DNA from 4 places in the Arthrobacter sp. TJ-236 genome. Region 2 is predicted to be linked to each of the others. Evidence: riboswitches for the same ligand, from Rfam matches in the RefSeq annotation. Region 2 holds a riboswitch; each other region holds the start of a gene.
What was found. Region 2 has a riboswitch for cyclic di-AMP ahead of AC4D16_RS03150 (C40 family peptidase). Riboswitches for the same ligand answer to the same signal wherever they lie in the genome.
Positions count from the first base shown of each region.

Region 1: another riboswitch for cyclic di-AMP. It lies ahead of AC4D16_RS14310 (LysM peptidoglycan-binding domain-containing protein); the one in region 2 lies ahead of AC4D16_RS03150 (C40 family peptidase).
Region 3: another riboswitch for cyclic di-AMP. It lies ahead of AC4D16_RS08925 (NlpC/P60 family protein); the one in region 2 lies ahead of AC4D16_RS03150 (C40 family peptidase).
Region 4: another riboswitch for cyclic di-AMP. It lies ahead of AC4D16_RS07860 (M23 family metallopeptidase); the one in region 2 lies ahead of AC4D16_RS03150 (C40 family peptidase).

Region 1 is NZ_JBZCNI010000003.1:443,350-449,111, reverse strand. Features, by position in the region: gene AC4D16_RS14325 (ABC transporter permease) at 1-357, shown strand, start outside; gene acs (acetate--CoA ligase) at 348-2,330, shown strand; gene AC4D16_RS14315 (GrpB family protein) at 2,319-2,771, opposite strand; gene AC4D16_RS14310 (LysM peptidoglycan-binding domain-containing protein) at 2,943-3,842, opposite strand; cyclic di-AMP (ydaO/yuaA leader) riboswitch at 3,848-4,033, opposite strand; gene AC4D16_RS14305 (hypothetical protein) at 4,206-4,436, opposite strand; gene AC4D16_RS14300 (class I SAM-dependent DNA methyltransferase) at 4,447-5,762, opposite strand, start outside.
Region 2 is NZ_JBZCNI010000001.1:672,303-678,064, reverse strand. Features, by position in the region: gene AC4D16_RS03170 (YceD family protein) at 1-312, shown strand, start outside; gene rpmF (50S ribosomal protein L32) at 315-518, shown strand; gene rnc (ribonuclease III) at 573-1,382, shown strand; gene mutM (bifunctional DNA-formamidopyrimidine glycosylase/DNA-(apurinic or apyrimidinic site) lyase) at 1,383-2,345, shown strand; cyclic di-AMP (ydaO/yuaA leader) riboswitch at 2,491-2,665, shown strand; gene AC4D16_RS03150 (C40 family peptidase) at 2,668-3,513, shown strand; gene AC4D16_RS03145 (NAD-dependent epimerase/dehydratase family protein) at 3,681-4,652, opposite strand; gene AC4D16_RS03140 (alpha/beta fold hydrolase) at 4,649-5,762, opposite strand, start outside.
Region 3 is NZ_JBZCNI010000002.1:39,857-45,618, forward strand. Features, by position in the region: gene AC4D16_RS08910 (MFS transporter) at 1-1,151, shown strand, start outside; gene serC (phosphoserine transaminase) at 1,163-2,329, opposite strand; gene AC4D16_RS08920 (iron-dependent transcriptional repressor DtxR) at 2,551-3,249, shown strand; cyclic di-AMP (ydaO/yuaA leader) riboswitch at 3,409-3,561, shown strand; gene AC4D16_RS08925 (NlpC/P60 family protein) at 3,567-4,391, shown strand; gene AC4D16_RS08930 (NlpC/P60 family protein) at 4,415-5,251, shown strand; gene AC4D16_RS08935 (HNH endonuclease) at 5,497-5,762, shown strand, end outside.
Region 4 is NZ_JBZCNI010000001.1:1,658,676-1,664,437, reverse strand. Features, by position in the region: gene AC4D16_RS07875 (FecCD family ABC transporter permease) at 1-517, shown strand, start outside; gene AC4D16_RS07870 (ABC transporter ATP-binding protein) at 520-1,461, shown strand; gene AC4D16_RS07865 (siderophore-interacting protein) at 1,458-2,510, shown strand; cyclic di-AMP (ydaO/yuaA leader) riboswitch at 2,674-2,877, shown strand; gene AC4D16_RS07860 (M23 family metallopeptidase) at 2,881-4,173, shown strand; gene AC4D16_RS07855 (MFS transporter) at 4,170-5,417, opposite strand; gene AC4D16_RS07850 (diacylglycerol/lipid kinase family protein) at 5,468-5,762, opposite strand, start outside.

The DNA.
Region 1 (5,762 bases), on a different contig from region 2:
TTCCCCGTGTTCACCACCCTCTACCTCGGGCTCCGGCACGTGGACCGCAACCTCGTGGAAGCCGCCCGCGCCTTCGGCCTGAACGGCATCCGCCTGCTGGTCACGGTGCAGCTCCCCGCCGTCGTGCCCGCGCTCTTCAGCGGCCTCCGGCTCGCGCTCGCGCAGTCGTGGCTGTTCCTCGTGGCCGCGGAGCTCATCGCGTCCTCCATGGGTCTCGGGTTCCTCCTCGTGGACTCGCAGCAGAACGGGCGCGTGGACCGCATCATCCTGGCGATCGTGCTCCTCGCGATCATCGGCAAGACCACGGACGCCCTGCTCGGCGTCGCCGAGCGCTGGGCGGTGCGCCGATGGGCGTAGGCCAGGCCTCAACGACGCCGTCGCCCGTCGACTCCGAGGGCGCCGACGGCGTCGATCACCTCCCGCAGGACGAGGCCGAGCGCCTCGCGTACTGGGCCGAACAGGCCCTGCGGCTCGACTGGAGCACGCCGTGGCACACCGTCCACACGTTCGAGCGGGCCACGCCGCAGGAGGACGGGACGCTCAGCGTGCCCGTCATCGAGTGGTTCGCCGGCGGCACACTGAACGCCGCGGTCAACTGCGTGGACCGGCATGTCGCCGCGGGCCGTGGTGATCGCGTGGCGCTCCACTTCGAGGGTGAGCCCGATGACCGCCGCTCCGTGACCTACGCGGACCTGCAGGACGAGGTGTCCCGCGCCGCGAACGCGCTGGTGGCGCTCGGCATCGGACGGGGCGACCGCGTGGTGATCTACCTGCCGGTCCTCGTGGAGACGGTGGTGATCACGCTCGCCTGCGCGCGGATCGGCGCCGTCCACTCGCTCGTGTTCGGTGGCTTCTCCGCCGAGGCGCTCCGCTTCCGCGTCGAGGACACCGGGGCCAAGCTGCTCGTCACCACCGACGGCCAGTACCGGCGAGGCACCGCGGTGCCGGTGAAGCACAACGCCGACACCGCCGTCGCGGGCGTGGAGAGCGTGGAGCACGTGCTGGTGGTGCGCCGCACCGGGTCCGACGTCGCCTGGACCGAAGGCCGCGACGCGTGGTGGCACGACGTCGTGGACACCGCGTCCGCGCACCACGAGCCGGAGGCGTTCGACGCCGAGACACCGCTGTTCATCATGTACACCTCGGGGACCACCGGGAAGCCGAAGGGGCTCGTCCACACCACGGGCGGGTACCTCACGCAGGCCGCGTCGAGCTTCGAGCACCTGTTCGGCCACCCGGACCCGTCGCGGCGCGACGCCGACGTGCACTGGTGCACCGCGGACCTCGCGTGGGTCACCGCGCACACCTACGAGCTCTACGGCCCGCTCGCCAACGGCGCCACGCAGGTCATCTTCGAGGGTACGCCGAACACTCCGCACCCGGGCCGCCACCTCGAGATCATCGAGCGCTACGGCGTCACGAGCTACTACACCGCGCCCACGCTGGTCCGCTCGCTCATGGGGTGGTTCCCCGACGGCGTCCCCGACACCTACGACCTCTCGAGCATCCGCGTGCTCGGCACCGTGGGCGAGGCGATCAACCCGGAGGCGTGGCGGTGGTTCCGCCGGAACCTGGGGCGGGACGAGGTTCCCGTCGTCGACACCTGGTGGCAGTCCGAGACCGGCGCCACGGTGCTCTCCCCCAGCCCCTCGGACACCGCGTTCAAGGCGGGTTGCGCGGCACGTCCCCTGCCCGGGGTCGGCACGCGGATCGTGGACGAGCACGGGCAGGCGGTTCGCCCCGGCGTCCAGGGGTTCATCGTCGTGGACCGCCACGGCCCTGCCATGGCACGGACGGTCTGGGGGAATCCGCAGCGCTACCTCGACGCGTACTGGCGGACCTTCGCGGCGCAGGGCTGGTTCCTCGCCGGTGACGGCGCCCGGTACGACGACGACGGCGACACCTGGATCCTCGGGCGCGTGGACGACGTCATCAACATCTCGGGGCATCGCCTCTCCACCATCGAGATCGAGTCCGCGCTCGTGGCCCATCCGCTCGTGGTCGAGGCGGGGGCGTGTCCCGTCGCGGATCCTCTGACCGGGCATGCGGTGGTCGCGTTCGTGGTGCTGGCGGCGGGGGCAGCCCCTGAGGACGACGTCGTGGGGATCCTCCGGGCTCACGTGGCCGCGGTGATCGGGCCGATCGCGCGCCCGGCCGCCGTCGTCGTCGTGCAGGACGTGCCGAAGACGCGTTCAGGCAAGATCATGCGGCGCCTGCTCACGCAGCTCTACGAGGGGTCCGCGCTCGGCGACACCACGTCGCTGCAGAACGAGGGGTGCGTGCCGGGTATCCAGGACGTCCTCGCCGCGAGGCGCTCCTCATCCGGGTGATCGGACCGAGCGCGGACGAGCATCGTGAGGATGGAGGGGGTCCGCGCGGAAGGCATTCTCGTAGATGTCGTACACGGCAGCTGCCTTGAGGTCGTTGTAGGACCCCTCGCCGTCGAGGATCGCCTCGCGCTTGGCGGCTGCGTAGTACTCCCGATCCGCGTCGCTGGACCGGAGCCGGTCGAGGAAGAGCAGATGCCTCCGAGGCTCGACGGCCGACGGACCCCAGACGTGGAGATTCGTGTTCGGCGATCCCAGGGTCAGGTGGAGGTGGGGGTCCCCCGCGATCTCGACCCGGAAAATCAATCTGAAGCCCAGGCCGTGGAGGGGTGCGAGAAACAGCGTCTCGCGGAACAAGTCGACGGCGGTGAGGTCGACGTCGAGGACCGGCTTCGCCAGGAGCCGCGGTACGGCGGTCGAACCGACATGGCGGATGCTCATCACCTGGTCCTGCGCGGCATCCCGGACGACTCCCCCAGCGCAGGCTCAGTGCCTCAACCGCGCGGTGGTCGTCGTCGAGCCCTTCATCCGGATCTCTCAACGAAGGAAGCGGCAGGCGCCCCGTCCAAGCACCTGCCGCTTCCCGTTCAAGGATCGAACGGTTCGTTCGGACGCTTAGGCGCCGACCCGCACGAAGGATGCTCCCGGGAGGTCCGAGAGGGGGTGCTGCATGGTGGCGTTGATGCCGTTCATGCCGCTGCTGATGACCTGACCGCCACCGGCGTAGACCGCCACGTGACCGCCGGTGATCACGAGGTCCCCGGGAGCCGGGGCGGACACCCGGGCCCCGAACTGGAAGAACTGAGCCGGGCCGAGGTCGCCCACGGAGATCCCGGCGGCACGCAGTGCCTTCTCGGCCAGCACGGTGCAGTCCTGGACGGCGCCGGCGCGAAGCTGCGCCTGAGCCGATCCGAGGATGGCCGCTGCCGCATTGCCCGAGGGCGCTGCAGCGACCGACGAGGCGTGCACGGGTACCGGGGTGATCGCTGCCGAGGCCAGGTAGACACCCGACCCGGGCGCCGTGGACACGGCCGGTGCAACAGCGGCGGCCTGCTGGTAGGCAGGAGCCGCAGGTGCAGCGGCAACCGGAGCGGACACCGTCTGGGCCGGCGCGGTGACGGCCGATCCGGCGGTGGGGATCGTGATCGACTGACCGGGGAAGATGACCGATGCGAGCGAGAGGCCGTTCGCGGTCAGGACCGAGGTGAGGTCCGCTCCGTAGCGTGCGGAGATGGCACCCAGGGTGTCACCGGCGGCGACGGTGTGCGTGGAGCCGGCGACAGCAGTGGCCGCCACGGTGGAGGCCACCGAGGTGTAGTTCGTCGCGGCGTCGGTGTAGGTGCCGGCGTTGGCCGTTCCCATCGCGCCGAACGCGAGGCCGGAGGTGACCGCGATGACGGCGACCGGGCGGCCGACGGTCGTTGCGTGCGCGCCGGCGATGCGGCCGAGTGCCTGCAGTGCGAGGTTGCCCTCGACGTCGGCCCTGTGGCGTGCCGGTGAAGTGATTCGTGACATGGTTCTGTACCTCTCCCATGCCTGCGGGGTGAGCTGTCGGGTTCGGATGGGAGTCACCCGGCCGCGGACACCGCTGGATACGGCGGTGGTGTGCGACTTAACCCCGAGGACGCCTGCAGGGAAACCTGGGCGCCCGGTGGAACTGATGGTTCCCCCGTCCCTGCCTTTCGTGTGTGCGGACGTATTCCGGTCGGCGGCAGGGCTCGGCAATCCGTCCGGAAGCGTCTCACGTGGACGGAGACGCTGGTGTGACCCTAGCCGGACCCTCGTCGGTTTGTCACATTTGCGTAACGGGACGTACCATCTGGCGCCGGCCTTCTTGACAGGCCTCCGCCAGGAGGTGCCCGGGGCCCGCACAAGCCCTCATCGGCGGACGCGACGCCAGCGGCGGACGGCAAGGGCCGTGCCCATCGCACTGACCGCGAGCAGCACACCCTGCTGCACGTAGAAGCCCGCCGACATGCTGCCGCCGGAGACTCGCGCGGTCAGGAGGAGGCTACTGACCAGCGTGAGGCTGAGGAGCGCGCCGACGATCACGAGGGTGCTCCAGAAGCGCCGCTCCTGAACCCGCGCTGCCCTCCGCCATCCGTCCATCCCGTCTGACCTACGCTTCGCTGGAGGGCGCAAGGACGTTCTCGTGAATGTCTGTTGCGCGCCGCCGAGCCGTTGTCGCGGCACGCTCCGCCAATGCGTCCGCGACAGCTTGGAACTCGAGCAGGGCAGCCTGCAGGTCCTCCACGATCTCCGCGGCGATGATCTCGGGCGGAACACCGTCGTCCGCGTTCTCCAGGGCTGGATCCTTGAGCCAGGTGATGTCGAGATTGAGCTTGTCACGAGCGACGAGCTCCTCGTACGTGAAGGCTTTGAATCGCTCCGACTCCTGACGCCCTGAACGGTCACTCGGCTTGTACGCCTCCACGAAGTCCGCTAGGTGCTCGTCCCGCAGCGGGTTCTGCTTCATGGTGAAGTGCTGACCCACGCGGAAGTCATACACCCAGAGCTTCTCCGTCCACGCCTTCTCCGGGCGCGCGCGTTTCCGATCGAAGAACAGCACGTTCGCTTTGACGCCTCCGGCGTAGAAGATTCCGGTGGGGAGCCTCAGCAGCGTGTGCACATCGAACTCCTTGAGGAGGCGAGCCCTGATCGTCTCGCCGACGCCGCCCTCGAAGAGGACGTTGTCCGGCACGACGACGGCGGCTCGTCCGTCGCGCTTGAGCAGGCTTGCGATGTGCTGGAGGAAGTTCAGTTGCTTGTTGGTGGTCGTGACCCAGAAGTCCTGCCTCGAGTAGGAGACGTCCTCACGCTCGGCCTTGCCCGTTTCTCCCACCACGGTGATGGAGGACTTCTTGCCGAATGGCGGGTTTGCCAGCACAAGGGAGTAGTGCTGGCCAGGAGTGGTCGCCAATGCGTCCTGAACATCGATGACGGGATCACCGGTGATGCGCCCCACGCCGTGGAGGAACAGATTCATGGTGGCGAGCCGGGCGGTCGAGTCGACCAACTCCGCGCCTCGGACGGTGCGCCCCTCGCTCAGGTCCCGGCGCTGCTCGGGCGTCATGTGCCGGCCGTGATGCTTCTCGATATGTTCGATGGCGCTCAGCAGGAAGCCACCGGTTCCGCAGGCAGGATCGGTGATGGTGTCCGCCGGCGTCGGGGCCATGACCTCAACCATGGCGTGGATAAGCGCTCGTGGCGTGAAATACTGGCCAGCTCCGGACTTCACGTCGGACGCCGACCGCTGCAGGAGGGCCTCGTAGGCGTCCCCGTTGACGTCACCGCCCACCGACCACGCCTCCGAGCCGATCAGGTCCTTGATGAGCTTCCGGAGGAGCGCAGGCTCCTGGATGCGGTTCTGGGCCTTACGGAACACCACCCCGAGATTCGTGGGCAGTTTGCCCAGTTCACGAAGGATGCGCTGGT
Region 2 (5,762 bases):
GAGCTGTTCTTCTACGACGACGCGGAATCGCTGTCGGAGGAGGACGAAGAAGTGCACAGGGTGGAGAACGAGACGATCGACCTGGAGCCCGTTCTGCGGGATGCAGTGGTCACCTCGCTGCCCTTCCAGCCGGTGTGCCGGGAGGATTGCCTGGGATTGTGCTCCGAATGCGGAGCACGCCTGAACGACGATCCCGATCACCACCACGAAGTTCTGGACCCCCGCTGGTCAGCCCTTGCCGGGTTGACGGGCACCGCCGCCGAGCATGACGCGGCACCCAAGTCAGAGTCAGACGAGAGAGAAAAGAGTTAGCCGTGGCTGTCCCGAAGCGGAAAATGTCCCGCGCGAATACCCGCGCACGCCGGTCCCAGTGGAAGGCAACCGCCCCCAAGCTGGTCAAGACCCTCGAGAACGGTCGCGTCACCTACAGCCTCGCCCACCAGGCCAAGGTCGTCACCGACTCGGCCGGCACGCCGCTGTTCCTCGAGTACAAGGGCCGGAAGGTCGCCGACGTCTGATGTCGGATCCGGTCCCTGCCTGGCGAAGGTCCGGCGGGGTCGGCTGAAGCTTTCATGAAGAACACCGCAGAACTCACGAAGCGTCTCGGGGTCGACATCGACTCCGAGACGCTTCGTCTTGCCCTGACACACAGGTCCTACGCCTACGAGCGCGGTGGCATCCCCACGAACGAACGCCTCGAATTCCTCGGCGACTCCGTTCTCGGGCTGTCGGTCACCGATGCCCTCTACCGGGACAACCCCGACCTGTCCGAGGGTGAGCTCGCCAAGCGCCGCTCGGCGGTCGTGAGCACGAAGGCCCTCGCCGGAGTGGCCCGCAGCCTGGACCTCGGCAGCCACGTGCTGCTCGGGCAGGGCGAGAAACTGACGAACGGCCGTGACAAGGCCTCCATCCTCGCGGACACCATGGAGGCCGTGATCGGCGCCGCGTACCTCACGCACGGCATCGAGACGGCCCGCGCCATGGTCATGCGGCTGATCGCCCCCCTCCTCGCCGACTCCGCCGTCCTGGGTGGCGGCACCGATTGGAAGACACGCATCCAGGAGGCGGCTGCAAGCCGACGCCTGGGGCTCATCGACTACCGGGTCGCAGGCGTGGGCCCCGATCACGCGCGCACCTTCACCGCGCGTCTGGTGATCGGCGGCGTCGAGTACGGCTCCGGTACAGGGCCGTCCAAGAAGGAGGCGGAACAGGCCGCCGCCGCGGAGACCTGGGTGCTGCTGTCGGACGGCGCGACCGACCCCGACGCGCCGCAGCCCGTCCTGCCGTCGGGCGCCCCGGAAGCCTCGCACCCCTCGGATTCCCACGCACCCCCGTCACTGCCCGGGGCCGAGATGTCCCGCACGCACGACAACGGTTCCTGAGTGCCTGAACTCCCGGAGGTCGAGGTCGTCCGGCGCGGGCTCGCGCGATGGGTGACGGGCCGGACGATCCAGGACGTGGAGGTCGTGGACCCCCGCTCCCTGCGCAGGCACCTCCTGGGCGCCGAGGACTTCCGACAGAACCTCGAGGGTGTCACGGTGCGGGACGTGGTGCGCCGCGGCAAGTTCCTGTGGATGCCCCTCGAGGAGGCGGCCGGCAGCGAGCAGGCGCCGACCGTCGCGCTCATGGCCCATCTCGGCATGAGCGGCCAGCTGCTCATCGAGGAGCCCGGGGCGGCACGGGAGAAGCACCTCAAGGTCCGGCTCGGACTGTCCCCGGCGACCGGACCGGACGGCGAGCGTCTGCCCACGGACCTCCGGTTCGTCGACCAGCGGATCTTCGGCGGCATGTTCCTCGCCGATCTCGACCCCACGGGCGACGGCGGTGCAGGCGGCCTCGGCGCCGAGCAGCTGACGCTGATCCCGAGGCAGGCCGCGCACATCGCCCGCGATCCGCTGGACCCGATCTTCTCCACCGCGACCTTCCACCAGCGGTTGCGTGCCCGCAGGACGGGGCTGAAGCGTGCGCTCCTCGATCAGGGCCTCATCTCCGGCATCGGGAACATCTACGCGGACGAGGCCCTCTGGGCGGCCCGGCTGCACTACGCCCGGCCGACCGACACCATGCGCCGCCCCGACACCGATCGGGTCGTCGACGCCGTGCGTGGGGTCATGGAGCGTGCGCTGGAAGCCGGCGGCACGAGTTTCGACTCGCTCTACGTCAACGTTAACGGTACCTCCGGCTACTTCGCCCGCGAACTGGAGGCCTACGGGCGCGAGGGTGAGCCCTGCCGCCGGTGTGCCGCGGCAGGCCGTGTCACCCTGATGCGACGAGAGTCCTTCATGAACCGTTCGTCCTTCTTCTGCCCCGTCTGCCAGCCGCGTCCGCGGTCGGCGAGATTATAGTCATCAGCGCCGCCGAGGCCAGACTGCGAGGCAGGCGTGATCCGAACGTGACAGGAACGTGATCGCCGCGTACCGTTGTTCCAGCGCCCGCCCACCTCGGGGGGTCGCCCTTCCTCTCTTTGCCTAACCCTGTCGATGAGGACGGACCGTTCGAACACCACATTCGACAGGGGCGGGGGAACCGAAAGCGGGCTTTCTCACAAGTCCTAGGGGTAAAGACACGCATTGACCGGCACTGGGGCGGCGGTCGATGACATGACGTGTCCGGATGTCCCATCCGAACCCGACAGCTAACTTCGTAGGCATCGGGAAAGGCAACAACATGTCACATAACCGTCATATCGCGCGCCACCGGGCCGTTCCGTCGCGCACCAACCCTCTCGTCACCGCCTCACGCGCCGTCGGCGCAAGCGCCTCGGCCGCAGGTAAGCCCGCCGTCGTCGTCGTCGCCGCCTCCGGCATCCTCTTGGGAGCAGCGCTCCCGGCCAGTGCCGCGGGCGAGGTGACCGTCGGCACCGTCGCCGCCACCACCGCACCGGTCACCACCGTCGCGGCTCCCGCGGCAGGGACCTACACGGTCCGGTCCGGCGACACGCTCGGCGGCATCGCAGCGGCCCACGGCGTCAGCCTGGACACGCTCTTCGCGGCCAACGGTCTCGGACACGGCTCCGTGATCTACCCGGGGCAGACGATCGCCCTGGGCGGCGCACCGGTTGCGCAGCAGTCGGCGGTCGCGGCTCCCGCAGCCGCTCCTGCTGTCTTCTCGGCGTCCACGTCGACGCAGGGCGCGGGCAACACGACCGGCCTCACCACGCAGTCGGCATCCTCCATCACTCCGATGTCCGGCATCGTCGGAACGGCGATGAGCGGCGAGGGTTCCGGTTACGTCTACGGGGGCACGTCCTTCGGCGCCTGGGACTGCTCCGGCTTCGTGCAGTGGGTGTACGCCCAGCACGGCGTACAGCTGCCCCGTGTGACCCACGCGCAGTTCGACGCGCTGCAGCCGACGACCACCCCGCAGCCGGGAGACCTCGTCAGCCAGAACGGCGGCAGCCATGTGGGGATCTACCTGGGCAACGGGCAGATGATCAGCGCGCTGAACCCCTCGCAGGGCACGCAGGTCCACCCCGTCACGGCGATGGCCGTCGATGGGTACTACACGCGCTAGGCCATCCGCCGGCAGCGCCGGGTACAGCGGACGAAGGACGGGATGCAGAGCATCCCGTCCTTCGTCATTCCCAGCCGCTACGCGTCATGGCTGTTCTGCAGCGCGGCCGTTGTGCCGGACGACCCGCCGTCCGATGACTGGCGGGCACGTCCGTGCAGCCGTGGTCCTCAGACGCCGCCGTAGTGGGCGGCGAGCCTCCGGAAGCCCTCGTCGATACTGACGGACGGGCTCCAGTCGAGCACCTGTCGCGTCCGCCGCTGGTCGAACCAGTGGGCGGTGGAGAGCTGTTCGGCGAGGAATCGGGTCATCGGTGGCTCGTCCTCGCGTCCCAGGCGCATCCACGCACGTTCGATCACGGCCCCGGCCCCGCGGGCCACACTGCCGGGGATCGACCAGCGTGGAGGTTCCACGCCCCCCGCCCTGCAGATACCTGCGAGGAGTTCGGCGATGGGGCGGGGTTCGCCGTTGGTGACGACGACGGCCCGGCCGGCGGCGGCGTCCATCCTGGCGAGGCACGCGACGATCGCCGACGCCGCGTTGTCCACATACGTGGTGTCGATCAGGGATGTGCCGTGGCCGAGCAGCGGGAGCCGCCCACGCCGGGCGCGCTCGATCACCCGCTCCACGAGCTGGGTGTCGCCGGGGCCCCAGACGACGTGCGGCCGGACCGCCGCCACGCGGAGGCCGGTCCCGGACCGACCGAGCGCCAGGACTTCGGCTGCGGCCTTCGTCCGTGCGTAGGTGCCCCGCGCCCGGTCGGGATCGGCGGGTCCGGCGGGTGCGCCCACCAGTGAGGCCCCGAGGTGCGCAACGGAGGGGGAGGAGACGTGGACGACGTCGGCGACACCATGCCGGACCGCGGCGTCGAGGACGTACCGCGTGCCATCGACGTTGATGCGCCGGAAGTCCTCGAGTGCACCCGTGAAGGAGACCTTGGCCGCGAGGTGGATGATCGCGCTGCATCCGCGTGCGGCGTCCTCCACCGCGCCGGCGTCGTCGACGGAACCCAGGACGTCCGTGGCCCCGACCACGTTCGAGGGCCTGCGCTGGAAGCACCGGACGTCCTCGCCGGCCGAGACGAGATGCTCGGCGACGGATCGGCCGAGCATCCCGCTCGCACCCGTGACGAGGACGGTCACGGCGTGCCGGCCCGCCGGCCCGCGAGGAACGTGGCGCTCCAGGCGGCCACCCGGGTGCGGTCGATCTTCGCGTTGTGCCGGACATCCACGGGAAGCGCGGGCACCGTGAGCACGGCGGCCAGCTCGATTCCGCGGGTACGCGCTGCAGCACGGGCAGCCTCGGCCAGGCTCGGTTCAGCCAGTGCGGGGCGCTTCGGGGTGGCGTCCGGCTCGACGACGGCGACGACCGCCTGGGTGCCGACCGGACCCACACCGACGACGGCCGCGAGCAGCACGCCGTCGAGCAGTTCCAGGGCCAGCTCGAGACCCACCGGGGTCACGACACCCCCCGGTGCGGTGATGACGTGCCCGAGACGGCCCTCGACCCAGAGGCGGCCCTCCGCGTCGAGGTGACCGACGTCCCCCGTGCGGTGCCAGGGGCGGGTACGGGAGGACTCCTGCTCCGTCCGCCAGAGCCGGAAGTACCGGTCCTTGAGGTGCGGAGCGGCGACGAGGATCTCGCCGGTCACGCCGGGCGCGGTCGCCGGGTCGCCCGTGGCGGTCCCGTCGGCGGCCAGCGCGCTCACGGCCACCCGTGCGCCGCGTACGGGCCGGCCCACGCAGACGCCGTTCCCGGTGCCCTCTGCGCCGGCCTCGGCAGCTGCGGCAGCGCTCCGGATCCCGTCCAGATCGATGTCCGCGACGAGCAGTGATTCCGTCATGCCGTACGGGGTGTGCAGCGACGCCGAGGGTACGAGCTCCTGCACCGCCTCCAGGAGCGGCCGGGGGACGGGAGCGCCGGCGGAGAGCATGAGAGTGATCCGGCCGAGCGCGACCCTCCCGGCATCGTTCAGCCCGTTCGCTGATGCGACGACGTTGCGGAGGGCTGCCGGTGAGGCGAACAACACGGTGGCGTCGATAGCGGCGGCCGCCTGGGCGAGGGCCGTAGCCGTGAGAGTCCTCGGTGCCGTGACGTCCATCGCCGGGGTGACGGACGTCGCGCCCAGAGCCGGTCCCAGCAGTGCGAAGGGCGCGAAGCCCGCGACGAGCGCGCCGCCGGGCCCGAGGCCGATGGTTGATTCGACGGCGTCACGCATGGCGGCGAGTCGGCGATGCGTGTACACGACGCCC
Region 3 (5,762 bases), on a different contig from region 2:
AGAACGCCTCGGCCCTCGGCATCGTCATGGCCCTACAGCTCGGGCCGCAGCTCGTGGTCGCCCCATGGGCCGGACTCATCGCCGACACGGTGGACCGCCGCGCTCTCCTCATCACGACGCAGGTCGCGATGGCCCTGCTCGGCGTGGGCCTCGGCGTGATGGTGATCATGGATGTGGCCCTCCTGTGGCACGTGTACGCCTTCGCCCTCGCACTCGGGATCGTCTCGGCGTTCGACGCACCGGCGCGTCAGGCCTTCGTCTCCGACCTGGTGCGCGACGACTACCTACCGAACGCGATGGCCCTCAACAGTGCGTCCTTCAACGGCGCGCGCCTGGTGGGACCGGCCGCGGCGGGGCTGCTCACCGCGGGCGTCGGCCCGGGCTGGGTCTTCATGATCAACGCGCTCACGTTCGGCGCCATGGTCTACGTCCTCTTGGTGATGCGCAGGTCCGAGCTCAACCGGCAACCGCGGCAACCGGCGGGCAAGGGCCGCATCCGCGCAGGCTTCCGCTACGTGCGCGGACGTCCGGACCTCATGGTGGTGATGCTGGCCATCTTCATCGTGGGGACGTTCGGGCTGAACTTCGCGGTGTTCATCGCGGCGATGGCCCGGACCGAGTTCGGCCAGGACGCAGGCGTCTTCGGCGTGCTCTCCTCGGTCATGGCGGTCGGCTCGGTGGCCGGCGCCCTGCTGTCCGCGCGGCGGGAGCGGCCGCGCCTCCGTTTCATCTTCGGGGCGTCGGCGGCCTTCGGCCTGGCCTGCGTGCTGGCCGCCGTGGCACCGAACCTCTGGCTGTTCGGGCTCGCGCTCGTGCCGGTCGGCCTCTTCGCCCTGACCCTGATGACGAGCGCCAACGCCTACGTGCAGACCACCACCGAGCCCGCGATGCGCGGGCGCGTGATGGCGCTCTACTTCGCGATCTTCCTCGGCGGGACGCCCCTCGGGGCGCCCGTGGTGGGGTGGGTGTCCGACGCCTTCGGTCCCCGGTGGAGCCTCGGGGTCGCCGCGGCGTCCGGTCTCCTGGCTGCGGCGATCGGGATCTTCTGGGCCTGGCGGTACCACGAGGTGCGGCTCCGGTACGACCGCACCGCCCCGCGCCGCCTCCGGATCGAGCACGAGGCGGGCGTCGAGGAGAGAGCCGCCGAGTAGGCGGCCACGGCCTACCCGAGCAGGTGCTCCACCGTGTGGTCGATGCACGCGATCAGCGCCGAGACGTCGTCCGGCTCGATCGACACGAAGGTGGCGATGCGCAGCTGGTTGCGGCCGAGCTTGCGGTACGGCTCGACGTCCACCACTCCGTTGGCGCGGAGGATCGCGGCCACCCGTGCGGCGTCCACGGTCTCCTCGAAGTCCACCGTGACGATCACGTTCGAACGGTACTCCGGCCGCGTGACGTAGGGGGACGCGACCGATGAGGCCTCGGCCCAGGCGTACAGGCGCCCCGCGGAGTCCGCGGTGCGCGACGTGGCGAACGGCAGTCCGCCCTCGGCGTTCAGCCACTGCACCTGGGCGTCGAGGGTCACGAGGGTGGAGAGCGAGGGCGTGTTGTAGGTCTGGTTCAGGCGGGAGTTCTCCACCGCCGTCTGCAGGTCGAGGAAATCGGGGATCCACCGCCCGCCCGCCCTGATACGCGCCACGCGGTCGAGCGCCGCGGGGGAGAAGAGCCCCAGCCACAGCCCACCGTCGGAGGCGAAGTTCTTCTGCGGGGCGAAGTAGTAGACGTCCGTCTCGGCGACGTCCACGTGCAGCCCGCCGGCCGCGGAGGTGGCGTCGATGACCGTCAGGGCGCCGTCGTCCGTCCCGTCCACGCGCCGTACGGGCGCCGCGACGCCGGTCGAGGTCTCGTTCTGCGGCCAGGCGTAGGTGTCCACGCCCGCCTCCGCGACGGCATCCGGACGAGCGCCCGGAGGGGACGTGATGATGCTCGAGGGCTCGAGGAACGGGGCCTTGTCCGTGGCCGACGCGAACTTCGATCCGAACTCACCGAAGGAGAGGTGCTGCGCCTTCGCCTCCACGAGACCGAACGCCGCCGCGTCCCAGAAGGCTGTGGATCCGCCGACGCCGAGGATCACCTCGTAGCCCTCGGGGGCGCCGAAGAAGGTCATGAGGCCCTCGCGGACGTCACCCACGAGGTTCCTGACGGGCGCCTGGCGGTGCGAGGTGCCGAGGAGCGTGCTGCCCGCGCGCACGAGGGCGTCCAGCTGCGCGCCGCGCACCTTGGACGGGCCCGCGCCGAAGCGGCCGTCGGCGGGCAGGAGGTGGTCGGGGATGCGCGGCAGGTCGGTCAAGGATGCTCCAGGTGGTCGGCGGCGGCGTGTGCCCCTCATTCTGCCCCAGCCCGGGCACGCGGCCCCTGTCCGTGACGAGCCCGCGACGGCGGCGCGGTACCCGCGCGGGACGGCGCCGCAGGCGCGCGCGCACCGGCCCTGCCCGTCGCCATGGGTTAACCTTGGGAAGCGTGGCGAGGCGCAGGCTGAGGCGGACCTGACCGCCGGCCGCGCGCGGCCCTCCAGCCGCGAACCCGCACCGCACCAAGGAGCTGAACCGCATGACGGACCTCATCGACACCACCGAGATGTACCTGCGGACCATCCTCGAGCTCGAGGAGGAGAACATCGTGGCGCTCCGGGCACGGATCGCCGAGAGGCTGCGGCACTCCGGGCCCACCGTCTCGCAGACGATCGGACGCATGGAGCGCGACGGGCTCGTGGTGGTCTCGGGGGACCGGCATCTCGAACTCACGGAGGTGGGACGCCGCCGGGCCACGGAGGTCATGCGCAAGCACCGTCTGGCCGAGCGCCTGCTCAGCGACGTGATCGGCCTCGACTGGGCGTACGTGCACGACGAGGCCTGCCGGTGGGAGCACGTCATGAGCGAGCGCGTGGAGCGCAGGCTCTACGAACTGCTGGGCAAGCCCTCGCAGTCCCCGTACGGTAATCCCATCCCCGGCCTCGAGGCGCTCGGTGGCGTCCAGACCGAGCAGTTCACCGACGGCGTCGTGACGCTCCTGGCCGCCATGGGCACGTACTCACCCGAGAGCGCCGTGACCCTCGTCCGGCTCGCCGAGCCCATCCAGGTGGACCCGGAGCTCCTCACCCAGCTCGACGAGGGCGGCCTGCGACCCGGCGCGAGCCTGAGCCTGGAATCGGTGGGCGGCTACGTGTCGGTCCGCGTCCCCGGGGTCGAGGGCGCCCTCGAACTGCCTCCCGAAGTGGCCTCGCACGTCTTCGTGTCGGTCGACGCCTGACCCTTCCCGGGAGCGCCGCACGGTGGCCGGAAAGGCAAGCAGCCTGAGGACCGTGACCAGAACGTGACATACCGCTGGTTCTCGGGTAGCCTTCATCCCGTGCCAAATTCGCTCTAGATCCGGCACCCTCCTGCAAATCGCCTAGCTCTGCCATTGCTCGAGGTCCGTTCGCACCATTCGCATGGCAGAGGCGGGGGAACCAATTTGTGGACTTCTTTCGAGAGGTCCTTGGGGTTAAGTCGCTGCTCGCAGCGGCCGGGTGACTCCCATCCGAATCCGACAGCTCACCTCGCAGGCGTTGGGAGAGGTAATCCAACGTGTCCACCAGCACCACGCTGGGCCGCCACCGCGCGCCCCAAACCGTCAGCCCGCTGACCGCACTGTCCGCCGCCGTCTCGTCCAACGCAGGATCAGTCGGCCGCCAGGCAGCCGTCATCGTCGCAGCGTCGGGTCTCGTCCTCACCGCCGGTCTGCCGGCTCACGGAGCGGCTTCCGCCGAGCGTGAGGCCCAGGCCTCCACCCTCACCGTCTCCCGCGTCGTCACCGCCGAGGTCACCGTCCCGGCCACGGCCGAGGTCGCGTTCGAGCTCGTCCCGGTCGCCGTCGAGAAGGCGCCGGAGAAGGCGCCGGAGCCGGCTCCCGTCGTCGTCGAGGCGCCCGTTGCCGCGCCGACTCCGGCACCCGTGGTCGTGCAGGCGCCGGCGCCCGTCGCCGTGCAGGCTCCGGCACCGGTCGCCGTGCAGGCTCCGGCACCCGTCGCCGTCGTCGCCGCCCCGGCTCCCGTCGCCGTGGCGCAGCCCGCTCCCGCGCCGGCCGCCCCCGTCGCCGCCGCCTCCGGTGTGGCCGACGGGCTCGTCGGCAGTGCCTACGCGCAGATCGGCGTGGCGCAGGACTGCACGGCCATGGTCGAGAAGGCGCTGCGCTCGGTCGGCAAGTCGGTCGGCGACCTCGCACCGGGTCAGTTCTTCCAGTACGGCGATGTGGTGGGTTCGCCCGCTCCCGGCGATCTGGTCATCACCGGCGGCCACGTCGCCATCTACGTCGGTAACGGCCAGGTCATCAGCGGCGGTCTGAACGGTATGAACACCGGTCTGCACAGCCTGTCCGACCTCCCCGGCGCCAGCTTCGTCCGCGTCCGCTAAACCCCTCATACCCGGAGACCTTCATGACACGCGCCACGATCGCCCGCCACCGCGGGGACACGCAGAGTTTCTCGGACCTCGCGAGGGCCGTCACCAGCAACGCCGGCGGCATGGGACGGCAGGCTGCGGTCATCGCCGCAGCCTCCGGTCTCGTCCTCACCAGCGGCGTCGCCGCCAACGCGGCGGACCTCCAGCCGCAGCGTGAGGTCGCTACCACCAAGCTGACCGTCACCGTCGAGCGGACCGCGGTCGTCGCGGCGAACACCACGACCGTCGCCTTCAACCGGACGCCTGTCAAGGTCCAGGCCGCTCCCGTGGTCGTCCCTCCTCCGGCACCCGCTCCCGTGGTCGAGGCTCCGGTTGCCGCCCCGGCGCCCGCTCCGGTCGTCCAGCCCGCAGCGGTTGCACCGGTCGTCGCTCCGGCTGTCGTGGCTCCTGCTCCCGTGGTCGCAGCGCCCGTCGCCGCTCCGGTCGCGGCGCGCGTCGCAGCTCCCGCTGCTCCCGCAGTTGCCCCGCCGGCCGTTTCCTCGGGAGTCGCGGCCACCATCGCCGCCGCGGCCCAGGGCCAGCTCGGCGTCATGCAGGACTGCACGCGACTGGCGAGCAACGCGCTGGCCGCCGCCGGCATCAACTTCCACGGCTGGCCCGCCGGCTACCTCTCCCTCGGCCGCACGGTCAGCGCGGGCGAAGCCATCCCGGGTGACCTCATCTACTACGCCGACGGCGGCATGGGCATGGCTCACATCGCGGTGTACATCGGCGGTGGCCAGGCGGTCCACGGCGGCTTCAACGGCAACACGACGGTGATCGCACCGGCCGAGCTCGGCTCCGGCGGTGTCTACATCCGCGTGGGCGGCTGACGCTTCCGCACCGACGCTTCACGAAAGGACCGGCCACCCGCCGGTCCTTTCGCGTTTAACAGACTGCCGTCCCGTGAGCCCGTGCATGCCGAGGGGCGGAACGACACCTGCAGCCCTGCGGAGCCGCGTGATTAGCGGCTGCCCCGTGTCCGGCTTACTCTTGCAGTGTCACTTTCGAAGCTCTTCTCCCGTCGTCCCGACTGGCAACCGGTAGCGGGGAACAGGTCAGCGATGAGGCTCGTCGAATGCGCACACTCGTTCTGAATGCTGGGTACGAACCACTTGCGGTCGTCACGTTCCGCAGGGCGCTGGTGCTTGTGCTGACGGGGAAGGCGAGTGTGGTCGCGGAGGACGACGAGCCCGTGGTCGGCCCCACGGACGTTCTCGGCAGACCCTCCGTGATCTTGCTCAACAGGTACGTGAAGATCCCGTACCGCCATGACGTCACCGCCACGCGCCGCGGCGTGCTGCGCCGCGACAACCACATCTGCGCGTACTGCGGGAAGGCGGC
Region 4 (5,762 bases), 990 kb from region 2:
GGTGAGTTTCCTCATCACGCGCACCGACCTCCGCACCGCCTCCGAGGCCGTCCTATGGCTCAGCGGTTCGCTCAACTCGAGCTCCTGGGACCGCGTCACGGTCCTGGTGCTCTTCCTCCTGGTGCTGCTCCCGGCCATCGCGGTGCTCTCCCGCAGCCTGCGGGGGCTGGAGCTCGGTGACGACACCGCCTCCGGGCTCGGCCTGCGCGTCGAGGCCGCGCGGCTCGGGCTGATGGTCACGGCCGTGGCCCTTGCCGCCGTGGCGACCGCCGCGGCCGGCCCCGTGGCGTCCGTCGCCTTCCTGTCGGGTCCCATCGCCCGGCGTCTGCTCGGCAACCGGCCGTCCCTCACCATGGCAGCGCTCGTGGGGTGCGTGATCGTCCTCGCGGCCGATTTCGTGGCCGCCAACCTCGTTCCGGGCACGGCCCTTCCCGTCGGGATCGTCACCGGCGCCCTCGGCGCCCCGTTCCTGCTGTGGCTGCTCGCCACCGCCAACCGCTCCGGACAGGGAGGCTGACCGTGACCACCACCGAGCAGCGTGCGGACGGCGCGACGGCTGACACCCTCGCCGCCGAGGCGATCACCCTCGCGTACGACGAACGGACCGTTGTCGACGGACTCACCGTGACCCTGCCCGCGGGGAAGATGACGGTGATCGTCGGGGCGAACGCCTGCGGGAAGTCCACCCTCCTGCGCGGACTCGCACGGCTCCTGAAGCCCGCGCAGGGCACGGTGATCCTCAACGGCACGGACATCCACCAGCAGTCCACGAAGTCCGTGGCGCGGGTGCTCGGCCTCCTGCCGCAGACGCCCGTGGCGCCGGACGGCATCAGCGTGGCCGATCTCGTGGGGCGCGGCAGGTACCCGCACCAGGGCTGGTTCCGGCAGTGGACGCCGAAGGACGACGCCGCCGTGGCCGACGCACTGGAGGCCACCGACACCCTGGAGCTCGCCGACCGCAGCGTGGACGAGCTCAGCGGAGGGCAGCGCCAGCGGGTCTGGATCGCCATGGCCCTCGCCCAGCAGACCGGCATCCTGCTGCTGGACGAGCCGACCACCTTCCTGGACGTCACCCATCAGATCGAGGTGCTCGACCTCATCACCGATCTCAACCGCCGCGCCGGCACCACCGTGGTCATGGTGCTGCACGATCTCAACCTCGCCGCGCGGTACGCGGACCACCTCATCGCCATGCGCGACGGCAGGATCGTCGCGGAGGGTCCGCCGGCCGCCGTGGTCACCGAGGAGATCGTGTCCGGGGTCTTCACCCTCGACTGCCGCATCATCCAGGACCCCGTGTCCGCGACGCCCATGGTGGTCCCGGTCGGGCGCCACCACGGTGCCCGGGACCACGAGAGCAACGAGAAACACGAGAGCCACGGAGCACCTGCGCCACCGCAGGCCGGCTACCGACCCAACCCGCACGACTCCGTTCCCACCCCTGTGGAGGCAGCATCATGACCGACGTGACCGAGCGAACCGCACGGCGTACTGCCGCGGACACCGAACCGATGGTGCTGGCGTTCGACGTCGCCGTCACCCGCGTGCGCGACCTCAGCCCGAACTTCCGCCGGATCACCTTCGGCGGGGCGTGCCTGAAGGGTTTCGGAGTGGCCGGGGACAGCCTCGACCTCCGGATCAAGATCATCATCCCCTCGGCCGGACGCCCGTGCCCGGACATCGCGGGCGTGATGGCGAGCGGTGACAGCGCGAGCTGGTACCAGTCCTGGCTCGCCATGGAGGCCGAGGAGCGCGGATCCATGCGCACCTACACGGTGCGGGCCTCGCGCTGCGACGGCGCGGTCCCGGAGATCGACGTCGACTTCGTGATGCACCTCGACGCCGAGGGCCGCGGCGGCCCCGCTGCCGAGTGGGCCGCGGCGAGCCGCCCTGGTGACCGCGTGTGCGTGATCGGGCCCAACGCCGCAGCAGCGCAGTGCCTGACGGCCGGCGCCTACGGGGGCATCGAGTGGAGCCCCGGCCTCGCCCAGCACGTGCTCCTCGCCGGCGACGAGACCGCGGTGCCCGCGATCGGTGCGATCCTCGAGTCGCTGCCCGCGGACGTCGGCGGGCACGCGTTCCTGGAGGTGCCCACCGCTGCGGACGTGCAGGAGCTGCACACGCCGTCGTCCGTGACCGTCACCTGGCTCCCGCGCGACGGCAAGCCGCACGGTGAACCGCTCGAGGCCGCCGTACGCGACGCCGTCCGGGTGCCGGGCTGGGTCTCCCTCGCCGGATCCGGGGATGCACGGGGCGGCAGCGAGCCGGAGGACGTGGACGTGGACCGCACCATCCTGTGGGAGACCCCGCAGCTGCTCGAGACGGCGATCGTCCAGTCGACCATCAACCCCGACCGCCCGCCGGGCACCCAGCCGTTCTACGCGTGGATCGCGGGAGAAGCGGCTGTGGTGCGCGGTCTCCGCCGCTACCTGGTGCGCGATGTCGGCGTGGACCGCAAGCAGGTGGCCTTCATGGGGTATTGGCGGAAGGGCCGGGCGGAACTGACCTGAGGGTGGTGCGCACCTCAATTTTTCCAACGGCTTTCCGCAGGATTCCGCAGTATCCCACTGATTGTTCACAGCGTGTATAACGGAATTGTAACTACGGGTTTCCTCCCCTACAGTGTGAGCAGCAAAGCCCGAAGACGTGATCCAGGTCCGTACGCCCAACCCTGTCAGCGGACCGCCTGACCAACTCGTGACAGGGGCGGAGGACCCACGATCACGGCGGCGCAGGCCGCCTCGGGGTGAAGCCCTCCCACAGTGCTCGTGGTGCGCTGCCGTATCCGGCAGGTCCGCACCGGAGCCTGGCAGGGGGCCGAGTCGACTCTTGCTCGAACCCGACAGCTGACTCCGCCGGCGTCCCCAGAGAGGTAAGCAGTTGACCCAGACGGTTACGTCCGGGCGCCGTCGTGCGCCCGTCGCTCGCGTGCACCAGCAGCACCCCGTCCTGCTCGGGTCCGACTGCCACACGCTGCCCAGCCGCCGCTCCCTGAGGGCCACTGCGATCGGCGAGGCGCGTGGAGAGGTCCCGGAGCGACGCTCGATCGACGATGCGCTCCACCCGATCGGCGTCGCGCCAGCGGATGTGTCCGCAACCCCGGTGGCCCCGGTGGCGCCCGTCGCGCCTCTCCCGCTCGCCGCACCCGCCGCCGGTGCCGCCCGTGCCGTTCGTCCGGCGTCAGGTCGCCGCGCCGCCGTCGTCGGTACCCCCGAGCCGGACACTGCCACCGCAGGCGCTCCCGCGGTGGAGGTTCCCGCACAGCAATTCCCCACGCGTCGGGAACTGCGGGGCCGATCCGACGCCGCGACCACCCACCCTGCCCCAGCTGTTCCGCTCGAGGCCGTTCACGCCGAGCAACCCCACGCCCTGTTCACAACGTCCCCTGCCGGCGCGGAGATGCCGGACGAACCGACGCCGAGCCGCCGGGAGCGCCGCTCCCACAGCCGTCCGCACGGCGCGCGGGCACGCCGGAACGGGACTCGGAACCGCTCCGGTCTGGCACGTCTCCGCGACCAGTCCGCGACGGCCGGCATGGTGCTCGCCTCGGCCGGGCTGCTCATGGGTACGGTCGCGCCGTCAACCACCGCGGCAGCACCGACCGCCGCGCAGCCGGACGCCGTCGTCACCGCCGGTGCGGCCGCCCCGGCAGTGACCGCGCCCTCCGGGGCGGAGGTGGCCTTCCGCCTGGAGAGTGCGGGCCCGGCGACCGACGGCATCGCCCCGAGCATCGCGAGTGCGCGTGCCCTCTCGGCGTCGGTCTCGCCCGTGGTCCAGGAGCGGGAGGCCTTCGCCGTGCCCGTCGCCGAGGGGACCGTCGCCTCCACCTTCGGGCACCGGGTCAATCCCATGGGCGGTTACGGCACGGAACTCCACACCGGGCTCGACTACGCCAGCGCGTGCGGCACCCCCGTCACCGCGGCCGACGACGGCACGGTGGTCGAGGCGGGATGGCACGCCTACGGCGGCGGGCAGCGGATCGTCGTGGACCACGGTGACGGCATGCAGACCACTTACAACCACCTCAGCGTCATCGACGTCGCGCAGGGAGCGGCCGTGAGCCGCGGTGGTGCGCTCGGTGCGGTCGGCAGCACGGGCAACTCCACCGGGTGCCACCTGCACTTCGAGGTCATGGTCGGCGACGAGAAGGTGGACCCGCAGCCCTGGCTCTAGCCCTCGAGCGCGGGAGCGGCGGCCGAGATGTTCGAGATGGCGCGCCACATCAGGGCCAGCGTGATCGCCGAGCCGGCGAAGGCGAACCACCACGGCCCGGTGAGCCCCCACACCTGGGCGATGAGCCCGCCGAGCAGCTGCCCGATCACGAGCCCGCCGAACACGCCGACCAGGTTCACCGAGCCGATCCGCCCCTGGAGCGGCATCGGGACAAGACGCTGCCGCACGGTCGTCGAGATGGTGGTCCAGATGAAGGCGTAGACGCCGAAGCCGAACATGATCACGTACGCGACGGCGGCCGACGTCGTGAGGGCGAAGGCCAGGTGCATCACCACCTCGAGGCTGAGGCACACGCGCATGAGCGTGGCCAGGCGCACCCGGCGCTCGAGCCAGCCGAAGGAGCTGACGCCCACGAGCCCGCCGAGGGCGGCCGAGGTGGCGAGCAGGCCGTAGCCGACGGCGGTGAGGCCCAGGTAGTCGGTGGCATAGAGCACGAGGACGCTCCACGGAGCAGCCCACGTGACATTGAAGATCAGGATGATGAGGATCAGGGTCCGCACGGGCGCGTTGCCGCGGAGCCAGGCGAGGCCCTCGCGGATGGGACGGGGGCGGGCGCCCTCGACGAGGGCCGAAGGTTCCTGCTGCGGACGGGGTGTCCGCGCCATCCGGGCCACGAGGACGACCGCGAGGCTCACGCAGAGGACCTGCACCGTGAACGGCCAGAACGAGCCGATCGCGAAGAGGAAGGCGCCGAGCGGTGGCCCGACGAGCTGGTTGGCCACCAGATACCCGGCCTGCATGCGGGCATTGCCGGGTCCGAGGTCTGCCGACGGGACCGTCATGGGAAGCAGCGTGCTGCCTGCCGTGTCCGCGAACACCTCCGCGGTGCCGTAGAGGAACGCCGAGACCAGCACCACCCAGATACTCACCTGGCCGGTCACGAGCACCGCCACGAGGCCCGTGACGATCACGGCCCGCACCCCGTTGGCGAGCATGACGAGACGACGGCGGTCATGGTGATCCGCGACGGATCCCGCCACGAGCCCGAACAGGAGCCACGGGAGGATCTGCATCATGGCGCCGGCGGCGACGAGGAACGGCGACGACGTCACCGAGGCGATCAGCAGGGGAGCCGCCGAGAGCGCGATGCCGTCACCGACGTTGCTGGTCCAGGTGGAGGCGAGCAGCCACCGGAAGCTGCCACCGAGCCGACGCGGAGCGATCAGTTCGCCGAGCGAGGGCATTCGTCTCCTGACGGGAATCGGGGCCGGGGCGGGGCCCCGGTTCTCACCCGTCAGGGTAGCGGGTCGCTGACCACCGCGGGGTCCTTGTACCCGAGGGGCATCCGCAGGCGTAGGGCGTCTGGCTTGACCTCGAACGCCATGTGCGTCGCCTTGCCCAGCGGGTCGCCGTCGAGCTGCACCTCCAGCGGCTCGCGGAGGGTCACCTCCGCGGTACGGCACTGGAAGTACTCGAGCGAGGGGTCCTTGCCCTTCCCGCGGGACACCAGCTTGCCGACCACCGCGAGCCAGCCCAGCTTGCCCTTCGGGGCCACGGTCATGATGTCCATCAGTCCGTCGTCGATCCTC